Regions from separate parts of the Streptomyces sp. NPDC058246 genome, predicted to be linked through region 4. Evidence: riboswitches for the same ligand, from Rfam matches in the RefSeq annotation. Region 4 holds a riboswitch; each other region holds the start of a gene.
The links. Region 4 has a riboswitch for cyclic di-AMP ahead of ACFVXA_RS27245 (transglycosylase family protein). Riboswitches for the same ligand answer to the same signal wherever they lie in the genome.
Positions count from the first base shown of each region.

Region 1: linked by a shared signal. The riboswitch ahead of ACFVXA_RS10305 (M23 family metallopeptidase) and the one ahead of ACFVXA_RS27245 (transglycosylase family protein) in region 4 are both predicted to bind cyclic di-AMP.
Region 2: linked by a shared signal. The riboswitch ahead of ACFVXA_RS04285 (NlpC/P60 family protein) and the one ahead of ACFVXA_RS27245 (transglycosylase family protein) in region 4 are both predicted to bind cyclic di-AMP.
Region 3: linked by a shared signal. The riboswitch ahead of ACFVXA_RS03235 (transglycosylase SLT domain-containing protein) and the one ahead of ACFVXA_RS27245 (transglycosylase family protein) in region 4 are both predicted to bind cyclic di-AMP.

Region 1 is NZ_JBHVWZ010000005.1:272,117-279,828, reverse strand. It holds gene ACFVXA_RS10320 (DNA topoisomerase (ATP-hydrolyzing) subunit A) at 1-2,155, opposite strand, end outside; gene ACFVXA_RS10315 (M16 family metallopeptidase) at 2,414-3,772, shown strand; gene ACFVXA_RS10310 (M16 family metallopeptidase) at 3,769-5,157, shown strand; cyclic di-AMP (ydaO/yuaA leader) riboswitch at 5,405-5,565, shown strand; gene ACFVXA_RS10305 (M23 family metallopeptidase) at 5,578-6,342, shown strand; gene ACFVXA_RS10300 (GntR family transcriptional regulator) at 6,539-7,234, shown strand; gene ACFVXA_RS10295 (HPr family phosphocarrier protein) at 7,405-7,686, opposite strand.
Region 2 is NZ_JBHVWZ010000002.1:381,914-389,625, reverse strand. It holds gene pcrA (DNA helicase PcrA) at 1-2,223, opposite strand, end outside; cyclic di-AMP (ydaO/yuaA leader) riboswitch at 2,616-2,788, shown strand; gene ACFVXA_RS04285 (NlpC/P60 family protein) at 2,797-3,966, shown strand; gene ACFVXA_RS04280 (tellurite resistance/C4-dicarboxylate transporter family protein) at 4,249-5,229, shown strand; gene ACFVXA_RS04275 (hypothetical protein) at 5,234-5,587, opposite strand; gene ACFVXA_RS04270 (NlpC/P60 family protein) at 5,985-7,046, shown strand; gene ACFVXA_RS04265 (response regulator transcription factor) at 7,197-7,712, opposite strand, start outside.
Region 3 is NZ_JBHVWZ010000002.1:161,517-169,228, reverse strand. It holds gene ACFVXA_RS03250 (polyprenyl synthetase family protein) at 1-568, opposite strand, end outside; gene ACFVXA_RS03245 (hypothetical protein) at 995-2,023, shown strand; gene ACFVXA_RS03240 (CocE/NonD family hydrolase) at 2,043-4,040, shown strand; cyclic di-AMP (ydaO/yuaA leader) riboswitch at 4,492-4,654, shown strand; gene ACFVXA_RS03235 (transglycosylase SLT domain-containing protein) at 4,658-5,401, shown strand; gene ACFVXA_RS03230 (HAD family hydrolase) at 5,395-6,294, opposite strand; gene ACFVXA_RS03225 (FAD-dependent oxidoreductase) at 6,584-7,712, opposite strand, start outside.
Region 4 is NZ_JBHVWZ010000021.1:117,192-124,903, reverse strand. It holds gene ACFVXA_RS27260 (globin domain-containing protein) at 131-1,351, opposite strand; gene ACFVXA_RS27255 (cytochrome P450) at 1,697-3,223, shown strand; gene ACFVXA_RS27250 (transglycosylase family protein) at 3,415-4,440, shown strand; cyclic di-AMP (ydaO/yuaA leader) riboswitch at 4,578-4,786, shown strand; gene ACFVXA_RS27245 (transglycosylase family protein) at 4,791-5,477, shown strand; gene eno (phosphopyruvate hydratase) at 5,816-7,102, shown strand; gene ACFVXA_RS27235 (septum formation initiator family protein) at 7,197-7,673, shown strand; gene ACFVXA_RS27230 (DUF501 domain-containing protein) at 7,709-7,712, shown strand, end outside.

The DNA.
Region 1 (7,712 bases), on a different contig from region 4:
GGTCGACCGCCGTGAAGGAGATCACCTTCGCGCCGTCGATGAGCTTGATGCCTGCCATGCCGCCCGCCGCACGGCCCTGCGGGCGCACCTGCGAGGCCTGATAGCGCAGCAACTGGGCGTCGTCCGTGATGAAGACCAGGTCCTCCTCGCCGGTGCGCAGCTCGACCGCGCCGACGATGCGGTCGCCGTCCTTGAGGGTGATGACCTCCAACTCCTCCTTGTTCGTGGGGTAGTCGGGCACCACGCGCTTGACGACGCCCTGTGCCGTGCCGATCGCCAGGCCCGGCGAGGACTCGTCGAGGGTCGTCAGGCAGATCACCGTCTCGTCCGCCTCCAGGGAGGACAGGAACTCCGAAATCGGTGCGCCACCGGAGAGGTTGGGTGCCGAAGCCGTCTCGGGCAGTTGCGGGAGGTCGATCACGCTCAGGCGGAGCAGGCGGCCCGAGGACGTGACCGCGCCGATCTCACCGCGGGCCGTCGCCGGCACCGCGGAGACGATCAGGTCGTGCTTGGTGCGCTTGGTCTCCTCATCGACCTCTCCGAAGGGGTCGCCGTTGGCCGTACGGGCGAGGAGGCCGGTCGAGGACAGCAACACGCGGCACGGGTCGTCGGCGACCTGGAGCGGGACCGTCGCGGCGGGGGCGCCCGCCGACTCCAGGAGCACGGTGCGCCGGTCGTTGCCGAACTTCTTGGCCACCGCGGCCAGTTCGGCGGAGACCAGCTTGCGCAGCTCCGCATCCGAGTCCAGGATGCCGGTCAGCTCGTCGATCTCGCCGTTGAGCCGGTCGCGCTCCGACTCGAGCTCGATGCGGTCGAACCGGGTCAGACGGCGCAGCGGCGTGTCCAGGATGTACTGCGTCTGGATCTCGGAGAGCGAGAAGCGCTCGATCAGGCGCTCCTTGGCCTGCGCCGAGTTGTCGCTGGAGCGGATGAGGCGGATGACCTCGTCGATGTCCAGGAGGGCGACGAGGAGACCCTCGACCAGGTGCAGCCGGTCGCGCTTCTTGCCGCGGCGGAACTCGCTGCGCCGGCGCACGACCTCGAAGCGGTGGTCCAGATAGACCTCCAGGAGCTCCTTGAGGCCCAGGGTGAGCGGCTGGCCGTCCACCAGCGCCACGTTGTTGATGCCGAAGGACTCCTCCATCGGCGTCAGCTTGTAGAGCTGCTCCAGGACCGCTTCCGGCACGAAGCCGTTCTTGATCTCGATGACCAGGCGCAGGCCGTGCGCGCGGTCGGTGAGGTCCTTCACGTCGGCGATGCCCTGCAGCCTCTTGGCGCCGACCAGGTCCTTGATCTTCGCGATCACCTTCTCCGGGCCGACGGTGAAGGGCAGTTCGGTGACGACGAGGCCCTTGCGGCGCGCCGTCACGTTCTCCACCGACACCGTGGCGCGGATCTTGAAGGTGCCGCGGCCCGACTCGTACGCGTCCCTGATGCCGGAGAGACCGACGATCCGGCCGCCCGTCGGCAGGTCGGGGCCCGGGATGTACTTCATCAGCGTGTCGAGATCGGCGCCCGGGTAGCGGATCAGATGCCGGGCGGCGGCGATCACCTCGCCGAGGTTGTGCGGCGGCATGTTCGTCGCCATGCCGACGGCGATGCCCGACGAGCCGTTCACCAGGAGGTTCGGGTACGCCGCGGGAAGGACGTCCGGTTCCTGCTCCTGGCCGTCGTAGTTCGGCGTGAAATCGACCGTGTTCTCGTCGATGGACTCGGTCATCAGTGACGTGGCGTCGGCCATCCGGCACTCGGTGTAACGCATGGCGGCCGGCGGGTCGTCGTTGCCGAGCGAGCCGAAGTTGCCGTGGCCGTCCACCAGGGGCAGGCGCATGGAGAAGGGCTGCGCCAGCCGGACCAGCGCGTCGTAGATCGACGCGTCGCCGTGCGGGTGGAGCTTACCCATGACCTCGCCGACGACGCGGGCGCACTTCACATAGCCGCGGTCGGGGCGCAGGCCCATCTCGTTCATCTGGTAGACGATGCGGCGGTGCACGGGCTTGAGGCCGTCGCGCGCGTCCGGCAGGGCTCGCGAGTAGATGACCGAGTACGCGTATTCGAGGAAGGAGCCCTGCATCTCGTCCACGACGTCGATGTCGAGGATCTTCTCCTCGTACGAGTCGTCGGGCGGCGGGGTCTTCGTGCTGCGGCGGGCCATCGCTGCTGCGGCTCCTTCACAGTCTCTGCCGGGGCATGAACGGGTTCTGACGCGGACCATTGTGGACCGCCCCACTGACAACGCCGACCGCGACCCGTCCGTAGCGGGCCCCGGGGGGCCTCGTGGGACACGCCCGAGCCGTCCGCGAGTCTCGCTCTGGGCGTACGAGGCGCGGGAACTTCGCCAGCTGTCGGCGCGCTTGCATACAGTGGCAGGACCGACAGGAAATATGCAGTTTCCGCGATCGAAGGGACGTACATGCCCATGGGTCACACGGCCACAGCTGAGGCAGGCTCCGGCGGCCTGACAGCGACCGAGCACCGCCTCGCCAACGGCCTGCGCGTGGTGCTCTCCGAGGACCATCTGACCCCGGTCGCGGCGGTGTGCCTCTGGTACGACGTCGGCTCGCGCCACGAGGTCAAGGGCCGTACCGGCCTGGCTCACCTCTTCGAGCACCTGATGTTCCAGGGCTCGGGCCAGGTGAAGGGCAACGGTCACTTCGAGCTCGTCCAGGGCGCGGGCGGCTCGCTCAACGGCACGACGAGTTTCGAGCGCACCAACTACTTCGAGACCATGCCCGCCCACCAGCTGGAGCTCGCGCTCTGGCTGGAGGCCGACCGCATGGGCTCGCTGCTCGCCGCGCTCGACGACGAGTCCATGGAGAACCAGCGGGACGTCGTCAAGAACGAGCGCCGGCAGCGCTACGACAACGTGCCCTACGGCACCGCGTTCGAGAAGCTGACCGCGCTCGCGTACCCCGAGGGCCACCCGTACCACCACACCCCGATCGGGTCGATGGCGGACCTGGACGCGGCCACCCTGGAGGACGCCCGCGCGTTCTTCCGGACCTACTACGCGCCCAACAACGCGGTCCTGTCGGTCGTCGGCGACATCGACCCGGAGCAGACGCTCGTCTGGATCGAGAAGTACTTCGGCTCCATCCCCGCGCACGACGGGAAGCCCGCTCCGCGCGACGGCGCGCTGCCCGAGATCATCGGCGAGGAGCTGCGCGAGGTCGTCGAGGAAGAGGTCCCGGCGCGTGCCCTGATGGCCGCCTACCGGCTTCCGGAGGACGGCACGCGCGCGTCCGACGCGGCCGACGTGGCGCTCACCGTCCTCGGCGGCGGCGAGTCGTCCCGGCTCTACAACCGGCTCGTACGCCGCGACCGTACCGCCGTCGCGGCCGGATTCGGCCTGCTGCGGCTCGCCGGAGCGCCCTCCTTGGGGTGGCTGGACGTGAAGACGTCCGGTGACGTCGAGGTCCCGGTCATCGAGGCCGCCGTCGACGAGGAACTCGCCCGGTTCGCCGCGGAGGGCCCCACGGCCGAGGAAATGGAGCGCGCCCAGGCCCAGTTGGAGCGCGAGTGGCTGGACCGGCTCGGCACGGTCGCAGGCCGCGCCGACGAACTGTGCCGGTACGCCGTCCTGTTCGGCGACCCGCAGCTCGCCCTGACCGCCGTGCAGCGCGTCCTGGCCGTCACCGCCGAGGAGGTCAAGGAGGTCGCCCAGGCCCGCCTGCGTCCCGACAACCGTGCGGTGCTCGTCTACGAGCCGATCGCTACCGAAGCCGCTGAAGCCGCGGAAGACACCGACGAGGACGAGGAGTCGGCGAAGTGACCGAGCTCGCGAACATGGAGTTCCACCCGCAGCCCCAGGCCGGCGAGGCCAAGCCGTGGGCCTTCCCGGCCCCCGAGCGCGGCGCGCTCGACAACGGCCTGACCGTCCTGCGCTGCCACCGCCCCGGCCAGCAGGTCGTCGCCGTGGAGGTGATCCTCGCCGCGCCCCTGGAGGCCGAACCGGCCGGCCTCGACGGCGTCGCCACGATCATGGCGCGGGCCTTCTCCGAAGGCACCGACAAGCACTCCGCCGAGGAGTTCGCCGCCGAGCTGGAGCGCTGCGGCGCCACCCTGGACGCGCACGCCGACCACCCCGGCGTACGTCTGTCGCTCGAAGTCCCCGTCTCGCGCCTGTCCAAGGGGCTCGGTCTGCTCGCCGACGCGTTGCGGGCACCGGCGTTCGCGGACAGCGAGGTCGAGCGGCTGGTCCGCAACCGGCTCGACGAGATCCCGCACGAGACGGCCAACCCGGCCCGCCGGGCCGCCAAGGAGCTCTCCAAGGAGCTGTTCCCGGCGACCTCGCGCATGTCGCGTCCGCGCCAGGGCTCCGAGGAGACCGTCCAGAGCATCGACTCGGCGGCCGTGCGCGCCTTCTACGAGAAGCACGTACGCCCGGCGACGGCCACTGCCGTCATCGTCGGTGACCTCACCGACGTCGACGTCGACGGGCTGCTCACCGACACGCTCGGCTCCTGGACCGGTTCGTCCGCCGAGCCGCGCCCCGTGCCGCCGGTCACCGCCGACGACACCGGCCGCGTGATCGTCGTGGACCGTCCCGGTGCCGTCCAGACCCAGCTGCTCATCGGCCGCGTCGGCGCCGACCGGCACGACCGCGTGTGGCCCGCCCAGGTGCTCGGCACGTACTGCCTCGGCGGCACCCTCACCTCGCGCCTGGACCGCGTCCTGCGCGAGGAGAAGGGCTACACCTACGGAGTGCGGGCGTTCGGCCAGGTCCTGCGCGCCGCGCCGGACGGCACCGGCATCGCGATGCTCGCCATCAGCGGCTCCGTGGACACCCCGAACACCGGCCCGGCGCTCGACGACCTGTGGAAGGTGCTGCGCACCCTCGCCGCCGAGGGCCTGACGGACGCCGAGCGCGACGTCGCCGTACAGAACCTGGTGGGTGTGGCACCCCTCAAGTTCGAGACCGCCGCGGCCGTCGCGAGCACGCTCGCCGACCAGGTCGAGCAGTACCTGCCGGACGACTACCAGGCGACGCTGTACCAGCAGCTCGCCGCGACCGGCACCGTGGAGGCCACCGCGGCCGCCGTGAACGCCTTCCCGGTCGACCGTCTGGTGACCGTCCTGGTGGGTGACGCCGCGCAGATCGAGGAGCCGGTCAAGGCCCTCGGAATCGGTGAAGTGACCGTCGTACGGGCCGAGTAGCGCGGCCCGGCTCCACGAGGGGCCACCCGAGGACCCAGGTGACCGAAGCGTCACCTGGGTCTCCGTTTGCCCGGACTTCGTCCCCTCATCGCGGACTTCGTCCCCAAGGTGTCCGTATTGGTAGGGAGGTTGCCTGTCTGCCCTGTGGCATGCGCTACAAAAGCCGTGATCCGTTTGTCGATTGAAAGATGTCCCGTTTAGCGTCGGTCCGGCTGTTCGTCACGCAGTGCGCCGCGCCCGCGGCACCGGACAGTCATCGCCGAGTCCCCGTACGGCGCGAGCCAGGGGAGCCGGGGACCCATACGCAGTCCCTGGGGTGAATCGGACGCCCTCCCTTGGAGGGGTCCGTAGGAGACCTTCCTGCTCCGAACCCGTCAGCTAACCCGGTAGGCGAGAGGGAAGGAAAGGATCAGCCCCTACATGGCGTTCATCTGTGGCACCGGGAAGCATCGTCGACCGGGCCGCGCACAGCGCACGACCGCCAACGCCGTCGGCGTCGCCGCGCTCGCCACCACCGGTGTCATCGGAACCCTCGCGTCCCCGGCCCTCGCCGCGGAGCCCTCCGTCGAGCAGACCGGCCTCACACCCGTGATCACCATCGGCGACACCATCGCCGAGAAGATCGACGCGCAGGCCGCCGCCCAGCAGTACGCCGCCGACGAGGCTGCGGCGCAGAAGAAGGCCGAGGAGGCCGCCCGGAAGCAGGCCGCGAAGAAGGCCGAGCAGGCGCGTGAGGCCAAGGAACGCGCCGCCCGCGCGGCCGAGCGCAAGCGCCTCAACTCCTTCGTCCTGCCGATCACCGGTTCGTACATCTCCACCGGCTACAAGGCCGGCGGCAGCCTCTGGTCCTCCGGCAGCCACACCGGCGTCGACTTCCACGCCGCGTCGGGCACCCCGGTGCACGCCGTCGGCTCCGGCACTGTCGTCACGGCCGGTTGGGGCGGGGCCTATGGCAATCAAGTAGTGATCAAGATGCACGACGGCACGTACACCATGTACGGCCACCTGTCGTCCATCGGTGTCTCCGTGGGCCAGACGGTCACCCCGGGCGGGCAGATAGGCCTCTCCGGGGCCACCGGCAACACCACCGGGCCGCACCTCCACTTCGAGGCCCGCACGACCCCGGAGTACGGCTCGGACATCGACCCCGTCGCCTACCTCCGCTCGCACGGTGTGAACGTCTGACGAGCGCGTCACCTCTTCTTCGGCCTTCCGATGCCCCGGCTCAGCCAGCCGGGGCATCGTCGTTTCACGCGGCCGCCTGTCCAAAAAATATCCATGGATTCCGGCCCGCCATCGGAAATTCAGGCTTTCTGCAATAGAGTCACTGAACAAGCGTCAATCGACGGCGTTTCACGGGGATTAAAGCGGAGGTCCGGTCATGCGTATTCCGGCGCACTCGGTATGCACGGCGATCCGTGACGACATCGTCGCGGGGGTCTACGAGCGAGGCGGCCGGCTCACCGAGGAACTGCTCGCCCGCCGCTACGGCGTCTCGCGCGTCCCCGTGCGCGAGGCCCTGCGCACCCTGGAGGCCGAGGGCTTCGTGGTCACCCGTCGGCACGCGGGCGCGTGCGTCGCGGAGCCCACCGAGCAGGAGGCCTCCGACCTGCTGGAGATGCGCATGCTCCTTGAGCCGCTGGGCGCGGCGCGGGCCGCACAGCGCCGCACCGAGGCCCACCTCAAGGTGCTCCGAGGCCTGGTCAGGCTGGGTCAGGAGCGGGCCAGGAGGGGGCACAGCGAGGATCTGCGTTCGCTGGGCGGCTGGTTCCACGAGACCCTCGCGCAGGCCTCCGGAAGCTCCGCGCTGACCTCCACGCTCGCCCAGCTGCGGCACAAGATCGCCTGGATGTACGCGGTCGAGGCGCCGGCCAACCCCGCGGAGTCCTGGGCCGAGCACGGCGGCATCGTGGACGCCGTCGCGCGCGGGGACAGCGAGCGGGCCCGGGCGATCACGGCGCTGCACACCGAGCGCGCCACGGCCGCCCACCGGCTCCGCTTTCCCGGCGGCGGAGATCGACCGGAACGTGTGAGGAGTTCGCAACATCCCGTAAACATGACGGGCCTGCGGCATTAACACGAGGGCCGTATACAAAGAGAAGTAATTCGCGGGGGATTATTTCTGCTGCCCGCAATCCGGAAAAGCAAAGGGCCCGCCCGATGTTTTCGGGCGAGCCCTTCGATATGTCTCCGAAATGTGTGCTGGGTGACGCCCTGGGGGCGAAGGCACCGCTACGGAGGCGTTGCTCAGACGGTCTCGGGAAGCTCCTCGAGCCCCTCGGAGACCAGCTTGGCCAGACGGTCGAGGGCGGCGTCCGCACCCTCGGCGTCGGAGGCGAGGACGATCTCCTCGCCGCCCTGGGCGCCCAGGCCGAGGACCGCGAGCATGGAGGCCGCGTTGACGGGGTTGCCGTCGGCCTTGGCGATCGTCACGGGGATGCCGGAGGCCGTGGCGGCCCGGACGAAGATGGAGGCGGGGCGGGCGTGGAGGCCCTCAGCCCAGCCGACGTTGACGCGGCGCTCAGCCATGTGATGCTGCCCTTCAGTGTTCAGGG
Region 2 (7,712 bases), on a different contig from region 4:
TCCGGACGGCATGGGAGCCGTCGCACCCGTGCGCTTCCAGTCCAGATGCGTGGCCGGGATCTCCTCCAGGAAGCGGGACGGCGGGTTGTACGAGGGCTGCCCCCACGCGCTGCGCATCGAGGACCGGGTGAGGTAGAGCCGCTCCCGCGCGCGCGTGATGCCGACATACGCCAGGCGCCGCTCCTCCTCCAGCTCCTTGACCTGTCCCAGCGCGCGCATGTGCGGGAAGACGCCGTCCTCCATGCCGGTCAGGAAGACCACCGGGAATTCGAGGCCCTTGGCGGTGTGCAGGGTCATCAGGGTGATGACGCCGTTGCCGTCCTCCTCGTCCGGGATCTGGTCGGAGTCGGCGACGAGCGCGACCCGCTCCAGGAACTCGGAAAGTCCGCCCGCACTCTCGCCCTCACCGGTCTCCTGCTCGAACTCCAGGGCCACCGCCGCGAGTTCCTGGAGGTTCTCGATACGGGTCTCGTCCTGTGGGTCGGTGGAGGCCTGCAGCTCGGCGAGATAGCCGGTGCGCTCCAGGACCGCCTCCAGGACGGTGGCCGGACCCGCGCCGGACTCGACGATCGTGCGGAGGTCCTCCATGAGCGTGTTGAACCGCTTGACCGCGTTCGTCGAGCGCGCCGCCATCCCGTACGCCTCGTCGACGCGGCGCAGGGCCTGCGGGAAGCTGATCTTCTCGCGCTGCGAGAGCGCGTCGATCATCGCTTCGGCGCGGTCGCCGATGCCGCGCTTGGGGACGTTCAGAATGCGGCGCAGCGGGACCGAGTCCTCGGGGTTGGCCAGCACCCTGAGGTAGGCCAGGACGTCCCGGACCTCCTTGCGCTCGTAGAAGCGGACGCCGCCGACGACCTTGTAGGGCAGGCCGACGCGGATGAAGATTTCTTCGAAGACACGGGACTGCGCGTTCGTACGGTAGAAGACGGCGACGTCGCCCGCCTTGGCCTCGCCCGCGTCGGTGAGACGGTCTATCTCTTCGGCGACGAACTGGGCCTCGTCGTGCTCGGTGTCGGCGACATAGCCCGTGATGTTCGAACCCGCGCCCGCGTTGGTCCACAGGTTCTTGGGGCGGCGGGATTCGTTGCGCTCGATGACCGCGTTGGCGGCGGACAGGATCGTCTGGGTGGAGCGGTAGTTCTGCTCCAGCAGGATCGTCGTCGCGTCCGGGTAGTCCTCCTCGAACTGGAGGATGTTGCGGATGGTCGCGCCGCGGAAGGCGTAGATCGACTGGTCGGCGTCACCCACGACACACAGCTCGGCGGGGCCGAGGTCGCCCTCGCGGGGCGGCTCGTCCTCGGCGCGGCCGCCGTGCGCGGGGCCGACGAGCTCCCTGACCAGGGCGTACTGCGCGTGGTTCGTGTCCTGGTACTCGTCGACCATGACGTGCCGGAAGCGGCGGTGGTAGTGCTCGGCGACGTCCGGGAAGGCGCGCAGCAGGTTGACCGTCGTCATGATCAGGTCGTCGAAGTCGAGCGCGTTGGCCTCGCGCAGGCGGGACTGGTACATCGCGTACGCCTGGGCGAGGGTCTTCTCGAAGCCGTCGGCGGCCTGGGCGGCGAAGTCCTCCTCGTCGATCAGCTCGTTCTTCAGGTTCGAGATCTTGGCGCTGAACGACTTCGGCGGGAAGCGCTTGGGGTCGAGGTCGAGATCACGGCAGACGAGCGCCATCAGACGCTTGGAGTCGGCGGCGTCGTAGATCGAGAAGGACGACGTGAAGCCGAGCTTCTTGCTCTCGCGGCGCAGGATGCGCACGCACGCGCTGTGGAAGGTCATCACCCACATCGCGCCCGCCCGCGGGCCGACGAGGTGCTCGACGCGCTCCTTCATCTCGCCCGCGGCCTTGTTCGTGAAGGTGATCGCGAGGATCTGGCCCGGGTGGACATCGCGCTCGGCCAGCAGATACGCGATCCGGTGCGTGAGTACGCGCGTCTTGCCGGAGCCCGCGCCGGCCACGATGAGCAGCGGGGAGCCGGAGTGCACCACGGCCGCGCGCTGGTTCTCGTTCAACCCGTCCAGCAGCGCCGCCGCGTCCACGGCGGGCCGGTGCGCGCCGTCGCGGTAGTACGCGTCCCGGTCCGGGGGCACGTCGAACTTCCCGCCGAACAGATCGTCCGGAACCGGCTCCGGTACGTGATCGTCCTCGGGCGGCGGGGGCTCTTCCTCATGGGCCCGGGAGGGCTTGAGGTCCGCCAGGAAGCTGTCATCAAAGAGGCTGCTCATCGCTCTCCGAGTCTAGAGCGCCCCACTGACACCCCGCCGCCACCCCGAAAACTCCGCACGTGCACGAGACGCGTACGAGCGCCGGTGACGCCGCCGGTGACGCCGCCGGTGTCCGCCGGCGACACCGGCGGACACCGGCCTCACCCTCCGAAATCGGCGCGTAACGGTCGGCGATCGAGCGGGAAGCGCCTCTCGATGAACAGCATCAACCAGGTCAATTCACTACAGAACACACCGGTCCACTCGCTCCGAGGGGTGCGCGGGGCCGGGGTCGCGAAAAAGGTCACGAAAATGTATCGGGCATATCGCACATCAACCTTCACAGGAGCCACACGAGTTGGCTAGCGTTCCGGTCAGGCCGCTCGACAGCAACCGGCGAACGTCGCCGGGCCGTGCGGCCTCCGCCGAGTTCGGCGTGCCCTCGCGGCAGCCGGAGCCGGGGACCCACCGACCTTGGGGTGAATCGGTCCAACTGCCTTGAGGGGCAAGGACCGTAGGGCAAACCTTCCGGAACCACCCGCCCGAACCCGACAGCTAACTCGGTAGGCGGATGACGGAAGGAGTCGCCCCCTCGTGGCGTCGCATCGCACATCGCGTCCTACGGGTACGCGCGTAGCAGGCATACGGACCCCCGCCGCCCTGGCGACGGCGGCCCTCACCTCGGTGGCCCTGCTTTCCCAGACGGCGAACGCCGCACCCTCGGCCGATCCCAAGCCGAGCCTCGAAGAAGTCGAGAAGAAGGTCAACGACCTCTACCACCAGGCCGAGACGGCCACCGAGAAGTACAACGCGACCAGGGAGAAGGCCGCCAAGCAGCGGCAGCGTGTCGACACGCTCCTCGACGACGTCGCGCAGCGCACCGAGAAGCTCAACACCGCGCGCGAGGAACTGGGTACGTTCGCGGCGGCGCAGTACCGCACCGGGGCCGCCGCCCCCGACACCGCGACCCTGCTGCTCGCCGACGATCCGCAGGACTACTTCGACCAGACCCAGCTGATGAGCCGTCTGACCACCCGCCAGAAGGCGGCCGTCGACGACTACGTCACGGAACAGGCCGCCACCACGAAGAAGCGTGCGGAGGCGTCCAAGAGCCTTCAGACGCTGACCACTTCGCAGAACGCGCTCAAGACGTCCAAGGCCGACGTCCAGCGCAAGCTCTCCGAGGCCCGCGAACTGCTCTCGGAGCTGACCGCCGAGGAGAAGGCGCGGCTCGCGGCGATCGAGAAGAAGAAGCAGGAGGCCGCCGAGCGCAAGGCGGCGGAGCTGGCGCAGCAGCAGGCCGCGGCCGCCGCGAAGAAGGCGGCCCAGGAGTCGTCGCCGTCGCCGGGCACCACGACCGGCTCGTCCGGCTCCACCGGCTCGACCGCCACCGACTCCTCGTACGCGACCAAGGCGGCGAAGGCGCTCGCGTTCGCCCGCGCACAGGTCGGCAAGCCGTACGTCTGGGGCGCGACCGGCCCGGACTCGTACGACTGCTCGGGCTTCACCCAGGCCGCCTGGAAGGCCGCCGGCGTCACGCTCCCGCGCGTCACCTACGACCAGGTGAACGCCGGCACGACCGTCTCCCTCGCCGACGCCCAGCCCGGTGACCTCGTCTTCTTCTACGACGACGTCAGCCACGTCGGCCTCTACATCGGCAACGGCATGATGATCCACGCGCCGAAGCCGGGGGCGTACGTCCGCGAGGAGTCGATCTACTACGACGGCACGTCGGCGATCCACAGCGTGGTGCGCCCGGCGTAGGCCACCTGGGCCGGTCGCGGGGCACGCGCGCGTGGGGCACATCGCGCTTCACGCGCGCGTGCGCCGGTGACTTCGTGGCCCATGCGCGCGGCGGTCGGCGTTTCGTGCCCCACGCGCGCGTGTCGGCGTTATCATGCCCACGCGCGCGCGTCGGCGTTATCGTGCCCACGCGCGCGTCGGCGTTTTCGTGCCCCACGCGCGGCGCGCGGCGGTCGGCGTTTTCGCGCCCCACGCGCGCGTGCCCCGCGGGTGACGCGATCGGAGATCCCTAGCATCGGGCGCATGTCAGCGATCTCCCAGCTCCGCGTCTGGTGGGCGCAGCGGCCGCCCGCCGCCGGTGCCGCCGTCATGGCCACCGGCATCGTCTCGGTCGGGCTGCAGATGACCGGCTACGAGACGCTGTCCCGTATCGCGCTGGCCATGGCGTCCGTCGCCTGGCTCGGGCTCGCCGCGGACTTCGTCGTCCGGCTGGCGCGGGATCGGGCCCGCTGGGTGCAGGAGGCGGGTACGCCGGCCGGGCTCACGGCCGTCGCGGCGACCACCGTGCTCGGGACGCGGCTGTCCGCGCTGGGCCGGCAGGAGCTCGCCGAGGCGCTGCTCGCGCTGTCGACCGCGCTCTGGCCGGTGCTGCTCTTCGTCGTCGTACGGCGCTGGAGGCGTCGTATGGCGGGAGGAGTGTTCCTCGTGTGTGTGGCGACGGAGGGCCTCGCGGTGCTGGGCGCCACGCTCGCCCCGGCCGTGGGCGCGCAGTGGCTCGCGCACACCGCGCTGGTGCTGTTCTGGCTGGGGATCCCGCTGTACGGGCTGGCGTTCGTGCACTTCGACGTGCGGGAGGTGGTCCGGGGCGCCGGGGACCACTGGGTCGCGGGCGGCGCGCTCTCCATCTCGGCGCTCGCCGGGGCGAAACTCGTCACCGCGCACCACGTGAACCCGTACCTGTGGAACAACGACGACCAGGGTGTCCTGCGTGACCTGACTGTCCTGCTGCTCGTGCTCGACCTCGTCTGGTACCTGCTCCTCGCCGTCGCGGAGCTGGTCCGGCGGCGCCCGCGCTACGACGTACTGCGCTGGGCCACCGTCTTCCCGATGGGGATGACGGCGGCGGCGACCCTGTCGGTCGCGACCGCCCTCGACGTGCCCTGGCTCGAGGGGCCGGGGCAGGTGCTGCTCTGGCTGGCGGTGGCGGCGTGGCTGGCCGTCGCGGCCGGAGCCGTCCGGTCCACGGCGGCGAACCGGTCCGCGGCGGCCGTCTCGTCCGGGTGAGGACTCAGGTCCAGAGGACCGCGATGAAGATATTCGCGGTCGTCAGCAGACCGACGAGCCCGAAGAGGCCCTTGTCCACCTTCTCGTCGTCCCGCTTCACATAGACGAGCCCCAGGATCACGATCAGCAGGGCCAGCTTCACGCCGATCTTGACCGTGTTGACCGCGTGGTCGTCCGCCTGGTTGAGGCCAACCAGTACGACCCCGGTGACCAGCATGGTCAGCGCGCCGTGCAGCATCGCGGGGACGAAGCGAGCGGTGCCTCGGCCCATCGCCTTCATCTGGGTGAGGAAGCCGCCGAGGAGTGAGGCGATGCCGATGATGTGCAGGCCCACGAAGAGATGGATGAGTACGTCCATGACGCCGGAGCCTAATCGGACGCCTCGGCCCCTCTTGTCACCGGGCCACCCCTTGTCACCCATAGCACCGGAGCAACCCCGGTTGTCCTGGAATCGCCGCATCGGTCATCGCACTGTGTGAAGTCGGCGGCGCCAGGCGGGGATCACGGTCACATACGGTCATTGAACGGTCCAGTGAGGCCAGTTCCATACATGGCGTTACCAACCCCGTACGCCCAGGTTTAGCGTCCTCCACCAGGTGACCGGCTCCCCACCGCCGCCCGGGCCAGGGGCGGCAGTCGGTCACCACCGCCGAGAAGGTCCGGCGGCGGCTCGCTCCCCCTGTGTGGGCCGCCGCCGGACGCGTCACCGCTTGACCGCGCTCCCCTCGCGGTCGTACGGAAGGATGTGGGCCCTCGTGGCAGCGCACCGCAAGCCCAGACAGCGCTCACTCGGCCCAGGAACGGCCCGCACAGCCGCCACGATCGCCCTGGCGGGCGCGGCGACGGCGACCGGCTTCGACGGGACCGGGCACGCCGATCCGCAGCTGTCCGCGGCGCAGGTGAAGGCCAAGGTCGACAAGTTGTACGAGGAGGCGGAGGTCGCCACCGAGAAGTACAACGGCACCAAGGAGAAGGCCGACAAGGCGGAGGAACGGTTGAGTGCGCTGCGCGACGAGGCGGCACGCAAGGAGGACCGGCTCAACTCGGAGCGGGAGGCGCTGGGTTCGATAGCGGCGGCGCAGTACCGCAGCGGCGGTCTCGACCCCGCGCTGCAACTCGCGCTCTCCGACGACCCCGACCAGTACCTGGACGGGGCCGCGTTCGCCGAACGGGCGGGCAGCCGGCAGGCGGCGGCCGTGGATCGCGTACGCAAGCAGCTGCGGGAGATCGAGCAGTTGCGCGGCGCCGCGCATGTGGAACTCGCCTCGCTCAGGTCGCACCAGGCGGAACTGAAGCGGACCAAGAAGACCATCACCGGGAAACTGGACGCGGCACGGCAGATGCTGACCCAGCTCAGCCCCGATCAGCGCGCGCGGCTCGGGCAGGGCGGTGGCACCGGGCAGCGCGCCTCCCGCTCCTCGGCACGCGACCTGAATCCGGTGTCGTCCGGCAGCGTCGCCGCCCACAGCTCCCGTGCGGCGGCGGCCGTCGCGTACGCCTACGGGAAGCTCGGCAGCCCCTACGTCTGGGGCGCCACGGGGCCCGACGCCTTCGACTGCTCGGGCCTGGCGCAGGCCGCCTACCGCTCGGCGGGCATCTCCCTGCCGCGGACGACCTACGCCCAGATCAACGCCGGCCGGCGCATCTCGCGCTCCGAACTCCTCCCCGGCGACCTGGTGTTCTTCTACTCCGGCATCAGCCATGTGGGCATCTACGTGGGCAACGGCCAGATGATCCACGCACCGAATCCGACTGCGCCGGTGCGGCTGGCTCCGGTCGACGAGATGCCGTTCGCGGGGGCGACCCGGGTGGTGTGACCCGGTAGGCCCTCAGCGGAGGTCTCGCAGCGCGTCGCCGGCCGCTGCCCCTCCCCCGGTGATGGCCGTGGCCGGAGACGCCGCATAGCCGGGGAGCAGGCCGGGCGGTGCCGGGCGTCGACGGTGCCGGGAGAAGGGAAGGCGGATCGGCTAGACCAGCCGTCGCGCCGTCGCCCATCGCGTCAGCTCGTGCCGGTTCGACAGCTGGAGCTTGCGCAGTACGGCCGAGACATGGGACTCGACCGTCTTGACGGAGATGAACAGCTGCTTGGCGATCTCCTTGTACGCATAGCCGCGGGCGATGAGGCGCAGCACCTCGCGCTCGCGCTGGGTGAGGCGGTCGAGGTCCTCGTCGACGGGCGGGGCGTCGGTCGAGGCGAACGCGTCGAGGACGAATCCGGCGAGGCGGGGGGAGAAGACCGCGTCGCCGTCCTGGACGCGGAAGATCGAGTCCACGAGGTCCGTGCCGGTGATCGTCTTGGTGACGTACCCGCGGGCGCCGCCGCGGATCACCCCGATGACGTCCTCCGCGGCGTCCGACACGGACAGCGCGAGGAAGCGCACCGGCCGCTCGGCGTCGCCCATCAACGGGGCGCAGCGGCGCAGCACTTCGACACCGCCGCCGCCCGGCAGATGGACGTCGAGCAGGACGACCTCGGGCCGGGT
Region 3 (7,712 bases), on a different contig from region 4:
ACCGGCACGCGACGGCGACCAGCGACCCGGTCTTGCCGCTCAGCACATCGAGGTAGTGGTCGACGGGATCGCGACCGTCGCGCGGCCCCGCGGTCTCCAGGATCTGCCCGGTGACGAGCCGTTCGAACGCCTCGGCCTGGATCCGCACGGCCTCGGGCCCGAGGTCGGCCAGGATGTACGAGGCGCGCGCGAAGAGAAAGTCACCGGTGAGGACGGCCACCGAGTTCCCCCAGCGGGTGTTGGCGCTGGGCACCCCGCGCCGCACCTCCGCCTCGTCCATCACGTCGTCGTGGTACAGCGTGGCGAGATGGGTCAGTTCGACGACCACCGCCGAGGGCACGACACCCGGCGCGTACGGGTCACCGAACTGCGCGGCGAGCGTGACGAGCAGCGGCCTGAACCGCTTCCCGCCGGCCCGCACGAGATGTTGGGCGGCTTCCGTGATGAAGGGGACCTCGCTCTTGGTGGCTTCGAGCAAACCCTCCTCGACAGCCGCCAATCCGGCCTGGACATCGGCTTCGAGAGCCTGGTCCCGCACGCTCAGCCCGAACGGCCCGACGACGGTCACGAGAGGTTCTCCTGTCTGCTGACGATCACATGGCGAACTCGGTCGATCATTCGGTCGATGACACGGTTTGTCGATGTGTCGCTGCCATCACTCAAGTCAGCGTATCCGGTCACGTTTCGATCACCACGAGCGCCCACCGTCCCTCGCGCGACTTCGCTCCGGCGGCAGGTACCCCGCACCCGACCGGCAGGTACCCCCGCGTGCGCCCGGTAGGCACATCACACCCGATCGGCAGGCACCCTTCCGCACCCGGGCGGTAGGCACATCACACCCGACCCGCAGGCACCCCCACGTCCGCCCGGCAGGCACATCACACCCGACCCGCAGGCACCCTTCCGCACCCGGGCGGTGCCGGATTACGAACGGTATGTTCGTGATCAGCCGATACGAACGTATATGTACCCACTGGCAAAGAGGCAGACCCCCGTGTCCCGAAGCGCCGTCGACACCGAGCCCGGCAGCCGGCCGCCCCCGGCCGACGACCATGCCTTCCTCGGCCGGCCCCGGGGCCTGCTCACCCTCTCCGGCCTGGAGGTCTGGGAGCGCTTCTCGTTCCTCGGCATGCGGGCGATCCTGGTCCTCTACTTCGCCGACACCGGCGGCCGAGACCGACGCCGCCGCGCCCGCGGCCATGCCCGTGTCGCCGTGGGCGAGGCGGTCCCCACGGCCGCCATGACCTGGGCCGGCCCGGGTCTGATCAGCGCGGGCACCGGCCTGCTCGAGCCCTGCGAAGCCGGCGTCGCGGCGGTCGTCGTCGGTGGCGTAGAGCTTGCCGACCATGCGATCGACATCGGCGCCTTCGCGGGCCCCCTGATCACCGGCCGGCTGGGCGACCACCAGGGCCGGGACCGGGGGTTCTCCGCCGCCGCGATCGGCATGACGTCCGGTCCGATCCCGTACGCGGCGGCCCGTCGTCACCTGGCCGGACGCAGGAACGCGGCGGAATTCGCCCTCGCGCCGGTGGTCGCCGCGCTCCGGGTCCGGATGGGCCACAGCCGGCCGCACGCCTCGATCGGGGTCGGGGTCGGGGTCGGGGTCGCGATCGGGGTCGCCCTCGGCTGCCTGTCCTTCCTCCTGATGGCGCTGCGGACCAGGGGCCACAGCGGCCAGAGCGGCCAGAGGGGTGACAGCGACGACGACCTGATGTCGGCCTGGTGGATCGTCGGCCCGTATCCGCTGCTCGGCCTCGGCGACGTCCTCCTGGAGACCTCCGGTATGTCCGCCACCACGAAACTCGCCCCCGCCGCCTTCGCCGGCCAGACCATGTCCCTCTGGTTCCTGTCCCTCGCCCTCGCAGGCGGCATCCAGGCCCAGACGGTGAAGCGGTACGACGACGTCTCCGAGCCCGCCTGCTCCGGCGTCAACGGTGCGATCGCGGTGGCCGCGGGCCTGGCCGTGATGGCCCTCGTGGCCCTCGCCCCGTGGCTGCGCCGCACGATGCACCCGGTCCACTGAAGCCACTGGGGTGACGCTCATGCACATCCGTACGTCCTTCCCGTACGAGACCACTCACGAGGACATCTGGATCCCGCTCGCGGACGGCACCCGCCTGTACGCCCGCGTCTGGCGCCCGCTGACCGACGAACCCGTACCCGCGCTCCTCGAATACCTCCCCCACCGCCTCACGGACTGGACCGCGCCCCGCGACTGGCAACGCCACCCCTGGTACGCGGGCCATGGCTATGCCTCCGTGCGCGTGGACGTGCGCGGGCACGGCAACTCGGAGGGCATGCCGACCGACGAGTACTCGGCGGTGGAGCTGGCCGACGGGGTGGAGGTCGTCAACTGGCTCGCGTCCCAGCCCTGGTGCACCGGCAAGGTCGGCATGTTCGGCATCTCCTGGGGCGGCTTCAACTCCCTCCAGATCGCGGCCCTCGCGCCCGAGCCGCTCAAGGCGATCGTCACGGTCTGCTCGACGGACGACCGCTACGACAACGACGTGCACTACATGGGAGGTTCCGTCCTCGCCGTCGACATGCACGCCTGGGCGGCCACCATGCTCGCCTTCGTCTCCCGCCCGCCGGACCCGGTGCACGTGGGCCAGGTGATGTGGCGCGACCTGTGGGTGAAACGCCTGGAGGCCGTGGCCCCGTACGTCCACACCTGGCTCTCCCACCAGACCCGGGACGCGTACTGGCGGCACGGCAGCGTCTGCGAGGACTACGGCGCGATCCGGGCGGCGGTCCTCGCGGTCGGCGGCTGGCACGACCCGTACCGGGACACCGTGCTGCGCCTGGTCGAGAACCTGCCCTCCGATCGGGTACGAGGCCTGATCGGCCCCTGGTCTCACCAGTACCCCGACCGGGGCCTGCCGCCCGGCCCGGCGATCGGCTTCCTCCAGGAGACCCTGCGCTGGTGGGACCACCACCTGAAGGGCATCGACACAGGAGCCCTGTCCACCCCCGTCCTCCGCTCGTACGTGATGGACGCGCATCCCCCGGCGACGGTGTACCCGGAGCTTCCGGGCCGCTGGGTGGGCGACCCCGGCTGGCCCTCGCCCGCCGTGAACCCCGTCTCGTACGCGCTCCGGGGGGCGCCGGTCCTGGTCCGTTCCCCGCAGCACACGGGGGTGGACGCGGGCCGCTTCACCCCCTTCGGGAACGACGCGGATCTGCCGCCGGACCAGCGGGAGGAGGACGCGAGGTCCGCGTGCTTCGAATTCGAAGTGCCTGAGGAAACCTGGGTGTTGGGCCGACCTCAGGTCCGTCTGCGGCTGACGTCGCCGGTCCCGCGGGGCCAGGTGATCGCCCGCCTCTGCGACGTGGCCCCCGGCGGAGCCTCCACACTCGTCACCCGAGGTGTCCTGAACCTGTCAGCACGCCATGGCCGCGACCAGGCGGTTCCCTGGAAACCGGGCACTACGGAGGACGTGGTTTTCGATCTGAACGCCATCGGGTACGCGTTCCCGCCGGGCCACCGCATCCGCCTCGCCGTCTCCTCCGCGTACTGGCCCTGGATCTGGCCCCAGCCGGGCTCCGAGGCCGGCTTCACGCTGGACCCGACGGCCAGCAGCCTCGAACTCCCGGTAAGGGCACGGGAGTCGACGCCCACCCTCACCTTCGAGGAACCGGAGGAGGCCGAACCCCTCGGCGTGGCCGTCCCGGCGACGCTGGACGAACCCCGACCGGAACGCCTGGTCGTCCGCGACGTGGCCGCCGGCACCTGGCGCCTGGACGTCGACCCGCGCTACGGGGGCACCCACGTGCACCCCGACGGCCTCGAATACACCGAGGACGCCCAGGAGACGTACACGATCGACGAGTCGGACCCCCTCTCGGCCCGCGCCCGCTCGACCTGGTCGATCCGCCTCCACCGCCCCGACCTGCCCTGGGACGCGCACATCACGACAACATCCGAAATCACCTGCGACGCCGAGCACTTCATCACCTCCGACGAGGTGATCTGCAAGGACGGCGGCGAGGTGGTCTTCCATCGGACGTGGGAGAAGAGGATCCGGCGGACGGCGGGCTAGGACCCGCTGGGGCCGACTGGGCGCCGGCCAGGACCTACCGGGGGCCGACCGGGAGCCGGCCAGGACGCATCCGGGGCCGACTGGGCACCCGATAGACCTGCCCGGGGTCGACTGGGCGCCGGCTGGGAGCCAGCCGGGAGCCAGCCGGGAGCCGGGGAACCGCCCGAAGGCTCGAACCGTAATGCCCGAATTGGCCGACTCGCCGCTTTGATTGGGCTTGGTCGCGTGAATTGGGTCACGCCGGGAATAAGTAGGGCTTTTCAGCACCCCCATCGACTCCCCCTTTGCTAAAGGCAAGTTGAGGATCGAATTCCGGCACAAACGGACCTTTTACCCTGCCCTTATGCAGGCGAAAGCGATCTTCGCCGCGAAATCAGACCTTGTTCCCGACATGTGCTCTCGCATACGTTCGCCCCGATCCGAGCGGATCGCCGAATCCTGCCGCCGCCCGGAAACCCACCCACCCATGCACGCACGGCAGGAGCGGGGGACCCAGGTAAGCCGCCGTCCCGGGACACCGGAACGGCTTGGGGTGAAGCCGCGCCCCCCAGCGCGGCCGGGCACCTCCCGCCCGAACCCGACAGCTCACCTCGCAGGCGCCGGAGAGGAAATACGTCATGCCCGCACGAGGCAAGCACCGCCGCCCCAGAACCAGCCCTCTCACCCGCGGCATGGTCGCCGCAGGCACGAGCGGAGTCGCGCTCGCACTTCCGCTCGTGAGCGCCACCGGCGCGCACGCCGCTCAGCCCACACAGGCGCCGGCACAGGTCGCGAAGACCGCCACGGCCACGATCCCCGACGTCCAGCTCATCACCTACAAGGTGGTCGCGGGCGACACCCTGACCAAGATCGCCCAGAAGAACCCCACGAGCGGCGGCTGGAAGAAGCTGTACGAGGCGAACAGAGCGGTCATCGGCAGCAACCCGGCACTGCTCCGCCCGGGCCTGACACTGACGGTGGGCACGAAGACCCTCAAGTCGACCGTGGCGAGCAAGACGACGAACGCGACCACGGCCACCCAGGCCTCCGCCAAGACGTACGCCAACAACCTCGACGGCTGGATCAGGCAGTCCCTGGACATCATGGCCAAGGCGGGCATACCGGGCACCTACAACGGCATCCACCGCAACGTCATGCGCGAGTCGTCGGGCAACCCCCGGGCCATCAACAACTGGGACTCCAACGCCGCCGCCGGTATCCCGTCCAAGGGTCTCCTCCAGGTCATCGACCCGACCTTCGCCGCCTACCACGTCGCCGGCACCGCGATGGACCCCTACGACCCGGTCGCGAACATCACGGCCGCCTGCAACTACGCGGCGGCGAAGTACGGCTCGATCGACAACGTCAACGGCGCCTACTGAGACACGTTCCCCCCGGCCGTCGCCCGGGCCTTCTCCCAGGCTTTCGGCCGGGCCGTCTCCTGGACCGTCTCCTGGCCCATCGCCCGGGCTCCGAAGAGGCGCTCGAGCACGACCGCGATTCCGTCCTCCTCGTTGGACAAAGTCACCTCGTCGGCCACCGCCTTGAGTTCGGGGTGGGCGTTGGCCATGGCGACACCGCGGGCGGCCCAGTCGAACATGGGGATGTCGTTGGGCATGTCACCGAAGGCGAGGGTGGCGGCGGGGCTGAGCCCGAGGTACTCCGCGGCCAGGGCGAGCCCCGTCGCCTTGGTCACGCCACATGGCTGGAGTTCGACGGTGCCCGGCCCCGACATGGTGACCGTCGCCAGCGAACCGACCACTCCCCGCGCCGCCGCCGCCAACTCGTCGTCGGACAAGGACGGGTGACGCAGCAACACCTTGCTGATCGGCTCCGTCCAGAGGTCGTCGCGCCGCCGCACCCGTACCGCCGGAAGCGTCGGGTGCGGCATCACATACCCCGGCTCGATCAGCGTCAGGCCGTCCACGCCGTCCTGGTCGACCGCCGCGTAGAGCATCCCGACCTCCGCCTCGATCTTGCCGAGCGCGGTCTCCGCCAGCTCCCTGTCCAGGGTCACCGACCACAGCAGACGGTGCGCCCCGGCGTCGTACAACTGCGCCCCCTGCCCGCACACCGCCAGTCCCTCGCCGCCGAGTTCGTCGAGGAGCGGCCGGACCCTCGGCGCCGGCCGTCCCGTCACCACCAGATGCCGGGCTCCCTCGGCCGTGGCTCTCGCCAGCGCGGCGCGCGACCGGTCGGAGAGTGTGTCGTCGCCGCGCAGCAGCGTTCCGTCCAGGTCAGTGGCGATGAGTGAATATGCAGTCGGAGCGGCCATGATCCGAAGAATACGGATCGAACGCCTCATCGGCCCGGCGTGAACCGGACGACGTCCGGTATCCCGTCCGCAACGCCGTTCACCGCACGGGCGGCAGCGGCCGTACGGCATCCACTTCGACCCATACCGACTTACCCGGAGCGGTTTTGGGCGTGACGCCCCACCGAGAAGCTCGGGCGCCTGGACCCTCTCCAAGGAGTCCTGACTCCCAAGGACGGCCGACGGCCGGGGCGCTGACCGGAGATCAGGGGGCGCACCCGCATCGCAAAGGGCGCCCCCTGGCCCCACCTCACCTGTGCGCGGCGACCAAGTGCTTCGCCAACCGCGGTGAGGCGAACTCCGTCCCGCACACGAACCGCATCACCGGCCCGTACGAGGCCGCCGCGGGCAGCCCCGTGAAGTACAGCCCGGGCACGGAGGACCGATAGCCCGCGCCGAGTTTCGGCGTACCCCGGCTGACCGCAAGCTCGGTGCGCAGCTCATGCCCGAGGAAGTCCATCGCGGCGAGGTCGACGCGATAGCCGGTGGCGGCTATGACGTGGTCGGCGGAGAGCTCCTCGACCCGGCCGCCGTGGGTCCGGACGGAGAGGACGGGGCTGCCCTCCGGGGCCCCGGCGCCGACGATCCGGTCGATCTCGCGAACGGTGACCTTGCCCTCGAACCGGTCGCGCAGCCACCAGGCACCGAGCGGACCGAGCACCCGGCGGACCAGGTAGTGCCGGGCTTGGGCGGGCAGGTAGCGGTAAGGCTGCGGGTAGTAGCTGAGCGCCCACAGGGACCAGGCGCGCCCGAAGGGCGACTCGGGGCGCAGCTTCGGCTGCTGCCACGGGGCGGCGCCGAAGGCGACGGCACCCTTGCCGCGGGACACCACCCGCACCTGGGCACCCGCCTCCGCCGCGAGCGCCGCCGTCTCCAGCGCCGACTGCCCCGCTCCGACGACGATCAGTTCTTTCCCGGAGAACCGGGTCAGGTCATGGTTCTGGGAGCTGTGGGAGACCGGCCCCGTGGGGGTGGGTCCGTCGGCTGCCGCACCCGCGAGCTCGGGAGGCAGGTGGGCGAACCCGGACAGCCCGGTGGCCACCACCACCGCCCGCGCGGTGAACAACTCCCCCGAGTCCAGCTTGAGTTCAAACCCCTCGAAGCCGCCAGAGCCGCCAGAGGCGCTGGAGGCGCCACGGCCGCCCTTGCGGTCGACCGAGACGACCCGCACCCGCTCCAGCTCGGGCACCAGCTTCTGCTGGAACCACTCCCCGTACGCGATGAACGTCTCGATCGGGATGATGTCCTCATCCGTGACCAGCCGCGGTATCCCCGCCGCGTCGCAGTAGTCGAGGAGCGTGTGCCCCGCCTGCGGGGCGTCGATACTGGAGGCGGCCGGGGTCGACTTGAGAATCATGCCCTCGGGCATGTGATCGCGC
Region 4 (7,712 bases):
GGCTGAGGGTTGAGAACGGAGGACAGGGGTTGCCGGTTGAAGACAGCGGCCTACGGGCCACGCGCTGAGGGCTGAGGAAGCGCCTGGCGGCCTGGCAGGGGCTGAGGTCTTACCGGGGACGCCCGGGCGGCTACGCGTGCGGGGCGCGGCCGGCCGGGTTGTGCCAGGCCGGCTGGGGGCGGTCGAGAAGCCACTCGGCCGGGCCCACCGGGCGGGGGCGTTCCTCGCCGGTCGGTGGGAGGAGGTCGTGGAAGATGCGCTCGGCGGGTGTGCCGAACGAGGGAAGGGCCGCGCCGATTTCCGCGACGAGCTTGGGCGGACCGGCCAGATACACGTCGTGCCGGGTCCAGCCGGCGCGGTTGCCCAGCGCGGTCAGGAGCCGTTCGGTCGCCTGGGCCTTGGGGCGGCCGGGAGCGGGGGTGATGAAGGTGACGGCGAGCCGGGGAAGCCGGGCCTGCAGGTGTTCGACGGCGTCCCGGTCGTACAGGTACGAGATGTCGCGGGCGACGAGGAACAGGCGGGCCTCGTAGGTGTCGTCGAGCTGTTGGAGCTGTTGGAGCAGCGCCTTCACGGGGGCCCATCCCGTGCCGGCAGCGATGAGGGTGAGGGGACGGTCGGCGGGGGTGCGCAGGGTCAGCCCGCCGCCGGGCGAGCCCAGCCGCAGGACGTCGCCCTCCCAGGTCTGCCGGACGAGGGCGTTGGACAGCACGCCGTCCTCGACGCGGCTGATGTGCAGGTCGACGGTGTGGTCGGCGCGGGGCGCGTTGGCCAGTGAGTACGGCCGCCAAATGCCCGGCAGCCGGGGGATGTTGACGCTGACGTACTGACCGGGGGAGTAGCGCAGTCGGCGGTGCGGTCGCAGGGTCAGTACGACGAGGTCGTCGCCGTGGCGTGTCCGGGCCAGGACTTCGGCATCCCACCAAGGTGGTTCACCGTGCTGTTGTGCCTCCCAGGCGCCCTGCAGCATCACGTTCGTGATCGCTCCGTAGGCCTCGGCCCAGGCCTTCTCGACCTCCGCGCTCCACGCCGGCCCCGCGACGACGGCGAACGCGGCGAGCAGACTCGCCCCCACGGCTGCGTAGTGCTCGGGCTCGGCCAGATACTTGCGATGGTCCCGCCCGAGCTCGCGTAAGTACTCAGGCAGCCTCGGGTCCTCCAGCCGCTCCATCACATGGGTGAGGGCGGCGAACAGTCTGTCCCGCTGACGTTCCATGTCCTCCGGGAAGTCCAGCGGGAACAGCCCGCGGACGTCCGGGTGGTGCCGGAAGAGGTGCGAGTAGAAGTACTTGACCGCGAACTCGGCCCGTCTCTCGACGACCGCGAAGCTGGATCTGAGTATTTCGGGGTCCACGGCGCGAATGTAGATAGTTGCAGAGCCGCCCAGTCAAACAGCAGACGATTTGCGGACAGTCTGGGGTGAAGCGGGTGAGGCTCGGGGAGGGCGGGGGTGAGCACCCTCGGGACTGCGTGTCGGGGAGCAAGGGAGCTTGGTCGAGGGGGAGTTGGCGGAGCCGGCGAAGGCCGTCGTGCGGGCGATGTCGATGGAGGAGTGGGAGCCGCTCAGGGTGCGTCTCGCGCCGGCCTCGGCGCGGCGGTGACGACATCGAGGAACAGTTCGCGATCAGCCGGCCCTGCACTCGCCGGCCGGGCTGAGCCGCATGGGCTACCGCCAGGCCGATCCGGATACCGTCGGAGAGTGACCGACCATCCCCAGCCCCCCAGCACCGCCGCCGGGCAGCCGCACGGCTCCGCTGCCGGGCAGCCGCACGGCACCCCTCTAGGGCAGTCCCCCAGCACCGCTGCCGAGCATCCCCCCGGCACCGCTGCCGGGCAGCCGCAGGGCACCCCCGCCGAGCAGCCCCTCAGCACCTCCGCCGAGCAGCCCCCCGGCACCCCTGCCGAGCAACCGCACGGAACCCCCGCCGAGCATCCCCCCAGCACCCCCACCGACCAGCCCCCCACCCCCGCTCCCGAACTCTTCTCCTGGGAGTTCGCCACCAACCCTTACCCGGCGTATGCCTGGCTCAGGGAGAACGCTCCTGTGCACAGGACGCGGCTGCCCAGTGGGGTGGAGGCCTGGCTGGTCACCCGGTACGCGGATGCCAGGCAGGCGCTCGCCGACGCGCGGCTCAGCAAGAACCCCGCGCACCACGACGAGCCCGCGCACGCCAAGGGGAAGACGGGGATCCCCGGTGAGCGCAAGGCCGAGCTGATGACGCATCTGCTGAACATCGACCCGCCGGACCACACCCGGTTGCGCCGGCTGGTCAGCAAGGCGTTCACGCCCCGCCGGGTGGCGGAGTTCGCGCCGCGTGTGCAGGAGCTGACGGATCACCTCATCGACCAGTTCGCCGCCAAGGGGTCGGCCGATCTCATCCACGAGTTCGCGTTCCCGCTCCCCATCTACGCCATCTGCGACCTGCTCGGCGTCCCTCGCGAGGACCAGGACGACTTCCGGGACTGGGCGGGGATGATGATCCGGCACGGGGGAGGGCCGAGGGGCGGTGTGGCGCGGTCGGTCAAGAAGATGCGCGGGTATCTCGCCGAGCTGATCCACCGCAAGCGTCAGCTCCTCCCCGACCGGCCCGCCGCCGGCGAAGACCTCATCTCCGGGCTCATCCGCGCCTCCGACCACGGCGAGCACCTCACCGAGAACGAGGCCGCCGCCATGGCCTTCATCCTGCTGTTCGCCGGATTCGAGACGACCGTCAACCTCATCGGGAACGGGACCTACGCCCTTCTCACCCACCCCGGGCAACGACGGCGACTGCAGGCCTCGCTCGCCGCCGAGGAGACCGGTCTCCTCGAAACCGGGGTCGAGGAACTCCTCCGCTACGACGGTCCCGTCGAGCTGGCCACCTGGCGGTTCGCGACCGAGGCCGTGCGGATCGGCGGGCAGGACATCGCGCCCGGCGACCCCGTCCTCGTCGTACTGGCGGCTGCGGACCGTGACCCCGAGCGGTTCGAGCAGCCGGACACGCTCGACCTCTCGCGGCGTGACAATCAGCACCTCGGGTACGGCCATGGCATCCACTACTGCCTCGGCGCGCCACTCGCCCGCCTGGAGGGACAGACCGCGCTCGCCACGCTTCTGACCCGCCTGCCCGATCTACAACTCGCGGGAGATTCAGCCGATTTGCGCTGGCGTGGCGGGCTCATTATGCGGGGATTGCGCACACTTCCCGTGGAGTTCACGCCTCCGGTTGAGTTGTCCCGTCCGTAACCGGCGGGCAGGGCGGGGAGTGGCCTCTCAGCAGCGAAAAGGTGACGATCCATCAACTCTGTGATCTTCACGTGATCTGCGCTGCATCGACTTGTGACAAGCGTTCGAGTGCGGATACGTTCACCCATCAACACGGCCCGGCTGTCGCTGTAGCCGCTGTTGTCACCCGCTGTCACGCGAAAGGCTTCCGCATGCTCTCCGGGAACGGCCGACACCGTCGCCCCCGTCAGGCCCCGGCCCTCATCGTCGCCGCGGGAGTGACCGGATCGGCCATCGCGATCCCGCTGCTCGGCGCCGCCAGCGCGAGCGCGGCCGACGGCACCACCTGGGACCGGGTCGCGGAGTGCGAGAGCGGCGGCTCCTGGAGCGCGAACGACGGCAACGGGTACTACGGCGGGCTGCAGTTGACCCAGGAGAACTGGGAGTCGTACGGCGGCCTGGACTACGCCCCGAGCGCCGACCAGGCCAGCCGTTCGCAGCAGATAGCCATCGCCGAGAAGCTCCTCGACGACAAGGGTCTCGCCGCCTGGCCCACCTGCGGGCCGCTCTCCGGGCTCAGCAAGAACTCGGGGTCGGTCCTGGTCGACACGGGCGTGGCGGGCGACTCGTCGAGTACGTCGAGCTCCTCCGACGCGTCCGGTTCGCCCGACTCATCTTCCTTGTCCGATTCATCTGGTTCGGCGGATTCATCGAGCTCGACATCGGATGATTCGTCCGGATCGCCCTCCTCGTCCCCCGCGCCCTCCTCGTCCGACGCCTCCTCAGGTACGGCCGAGAACTCGACGGAGTCCGACACCTCCTCCGGCGGCTCACAGGGAACCGACAGCTCGGACCCGGCCACCACGAAGAGCGACGAGTCGGACAAGTCCGGGCAGAACGGCGACTCTTCGAGTGCGTCCGACGGCGCGTCCACGGGCGCCGGGCGTCACCGCGGTGGCACGGCCGACGAGGACGCGACGGGGGGCGAGACCGACGGCCGTACGGGCGGCCCTTCCGGGCGGCACGCCTCGCGCGACTCCGGCGCTTCCCGTGACTCCGCCGACGGCTCGTACGTCGTGCGCGCCGGAGACAGTCTCTGGGCGATCGCCGACTCCCTTGACCTCAAGGGCGGATGGGCCGAGCTGTATGCCGCGAACAAGGGGACGGTCGGCTCCGATCCCGACCTCATCCTCCCCGGTCAGAGCCTTGCAGTTGGTGCTGAATCAGGCGAAAAGTAGCGGGAGTTCACGTCATGGTTCGCTGTGGAATGTCCGGTTTGGCGCGAGTGAGACATGAGTCTCAGAAGCCCTGATCGTCTTTGAAATTCCGGCGATCGCATGTCTACGGTCATGACCGCTCGCCACAGCGGGCCCCGACGGTCGCAACGCCGAATCCTGCCAACGGCCGTACGGGAACAGTCGACGCGTCAGCGCCGTAGGCAGGAGCGGGGGACCCAAGGTAAGCGCCGTGCCCGGTAGTTGACCGGGAGCGGCTTGGGGTGAAGCCGTACGCCAGTGGCGTACGACCGGGCACTCACCCGCCCGAACCCGACAGCTCACCTCGCAGGCGTCGGTGAGGGGATCTCTCCATGCTGTTTTCCAGCAAGGGCAAGCACCGTCGTCCTTCCAAGGCCACCCGTGTCGCCACGCTCGCCGGTGTCACCGGTGTCGCCATCGCCGCCCCGCTGATGGCGGCCGGCAACGCCTCCGCCGCCACCTCTTCCGAGTGGGACGCGGTCGCCCAGTGCGAGTCCGGCGGCAACTGGTCCATCAACACCGGCAACGGCTTCTACGGCGGCCTGCAGTTCTCGGCCTCCACCTGGGCCGCGTACGGCGGCAGCGCCTACGCCTCCACCGCCGACCAGGCCTCCAAGTCCCAGCAGATAGCCGTCGGCGAGAAGGTCCTCGCCGCGCAGGGCAAGGGTGCCTGGCCGAACTGCGGCACCGGCCTGTCCGGCGCCGCGTACACCGGCGGGACCTCCACCTCGTCCGGCAGCTCGCAGAGCACGACCCCGAGCACCACCACCCGGACGACGGAGCAGCCCGCCTCGCGTTCCACGGAGCGCCCGGCGGCCAAGAAGACCGTCACCACGCCGACCGGCAAGAAGGTCAAGAAGGGTGATGGCGAGTACAAGGTCGTCAAGGGTGACACCCTCAGCTCGATCGCCGAGAAGAAGCACGTCAAGGGTGGCTGGCAGCAGCTGTTCAAGCTGAACAAGGACATCGTCGACGACGCCGACTTCATCTACCCCGGTCAGCAGCTGCACCTCAGCTGATCGCGCGGCTGATCGCTCGGCCGGGCACTCGGCGGATTGCTCAGCCGGGTGACAGCTCCCTCATGGCGGAGGCCTCCATACTGGAGGCCTCGTGAGGGTCCCCCCGTCCCCACGGGCTCCCCGCTCCGGTGCGTGTTCCCCCGTACGCACCGGAGCGGGGTTTTTCATTTCGTTTTTGTTCCGTTCGGGAACAATATTTACCCTCAGTTCTGCTCAAGGGGTGGTCGACCGGCTGGCCGATCCCCCGGAGCCGGTTAGGCTCGTCTCGCGGAGCCGACCGCGGCTCCGTGCACTACGGGCCCCCGGCCCCGCGTACCCGCGTCACATCCATAAAGGAGATGCTCGTGCCGTCCATCGACGTCGTCGTAGCCCGGGAAATCCTGGACTCCCGAGGCAACCCCACGGTCGAGGTCGAGGTCGGCCTCGACGACGGCAGCACCGGTCGTGCCGCCGTCCCGTCCGGCGCTTCCACCGGCGCCTTCGAGGCCATCGAGCTCCGCGACGGTGACCCCAACCGTTACCAGGGCAAGGGCGTCGAGAAGGCCGTCCTCGCCGTCATCGAGCAGATCGGCCCGGAGCTCGTCGGCTACGACGCCACCGAGCAGCGCCTGATCGACCAGGCGATGTTCGACCTGGACGCCACCGACAACAAGGGCTCGCTCGGCGCCAACGCCATCCTCGGCGTCTCGCTCGCCGTCGCGCACGCCGCCTCCGAGGCCAGCGACCTGCCGCTGTTCCGCTACCTGGGCGGTCCGAACGCGCACCTGCTGCCCGTCCCGATGATGAACATCCTGAACGGCGGGTCGCACGCCGACTCGAACGTCGACATCCAGGAGTTCATGATCGCCCCGATCGGCGCGGAGTCCTTCTCCGAGGCCCTGCGCTGGGGCGCCGAGGTCTACCACACCCTCAAGAAGGTGCTGAAGACCAAGGGCCTGTCCACCGGCCTGGGCGACGAGGGCGGCTTCGCCCCGAACCTGGAGTCCAACCGCGCCGCGCTCGACCTCATCGTCGAGGCCATCAAGCAGGCCGGCTACATCCCCGGTGAGCAGATCGCGCTCGCGCTCGACGTCGCCGCGTCCGAGTTCTACAAGGACGGCAAGTACGAGTTCGAGGGCAAGTCCCGCTCGGCCGCCGAGATGACCGAGTACTACGAGGAGCTCGTCTCCGCGTACCCGCTGGTCTCCATCGAGGACCCGCTGTACGAGGACGACTGGGCCGGCTGGAAGGTCATCACCGACAAGCTGGGCGACAAGGTCCAGATCGTCGGCGACGACCTCTTCGTCACCAACCCGGAGCGCCTCGCCCGCGGCATCGAGGAGGGCTCCGCCAACGCCCTTCTGGTCAAGGTCAACCAGATCGGCTCGCTGACCGAGACCCTGGACGCCGTCGAGCTGGCCCAGCGCAACGGTTTCAAGTGCATGATGTCCCACCGCTCCGGCGAGACCGAGGACGTCACCATCGCCGACCTCGCCGTCGCGGTGAACTGCGGCCAGATCAAGACCGGCGCCCCGGCCCGCTCGGACCGTGTCGCCAAGTACAACCAGCTGCTGCGCATCGAGGAGATCCTCGACGACGCCGCCGTGTACGCCGGCCGCTCGGCGTTCCCCCGCTTCAAGGGCTGAGCCGTAGCGGCTTAGGAAGCGTCGTACGTACGTCCCCGTACTCGGTCCCGTACCGTGTGCGGGGACGTACGCACGTGTGATGGGGAGGCGGGACATGGCCGTGAAGGACCGGGACCGGTTCTCCACCGCGACCAGGCTGCGGCTGCTCGGCGAGCAGACGGCGGCCCGGGTCTACCGCTCCCAGACCAAGCGTCAGGCCCGCCGCTCGCGCCTGACCGGACGGGCCGCGCTGCTCGTGCTGGTCCTCTGCTCCCTGATCGTGGCCCTCGCGTACCCGATAAGGCAGTACGTCTCCCAGCGCGCCCAGATCGCCGATCTGCAGCGGCAGCGGGAGCAGGCCCGCGAGCGGGTCGAGGAGCTGCGCGACCTCAAGGCACGCTGGCAGGACGACGCGTACGCCGAGCAGCGGATCCGGGAACGGCTGCACTACGTCATGCCGGGCGAGACCGGCTACGTGGTGATCGACCCGGACGCGGCGAAGCAGGCGCGCGCCGACGAGGGGGCGGCCGACCGCCCCTGGTACGCCAACGTCTGGGACGGCGTCGACAAGTCCGACGCCGCCGACCAGTGAATGTGAACTGACCAGAAAGACATGTGACTCACGGCATGG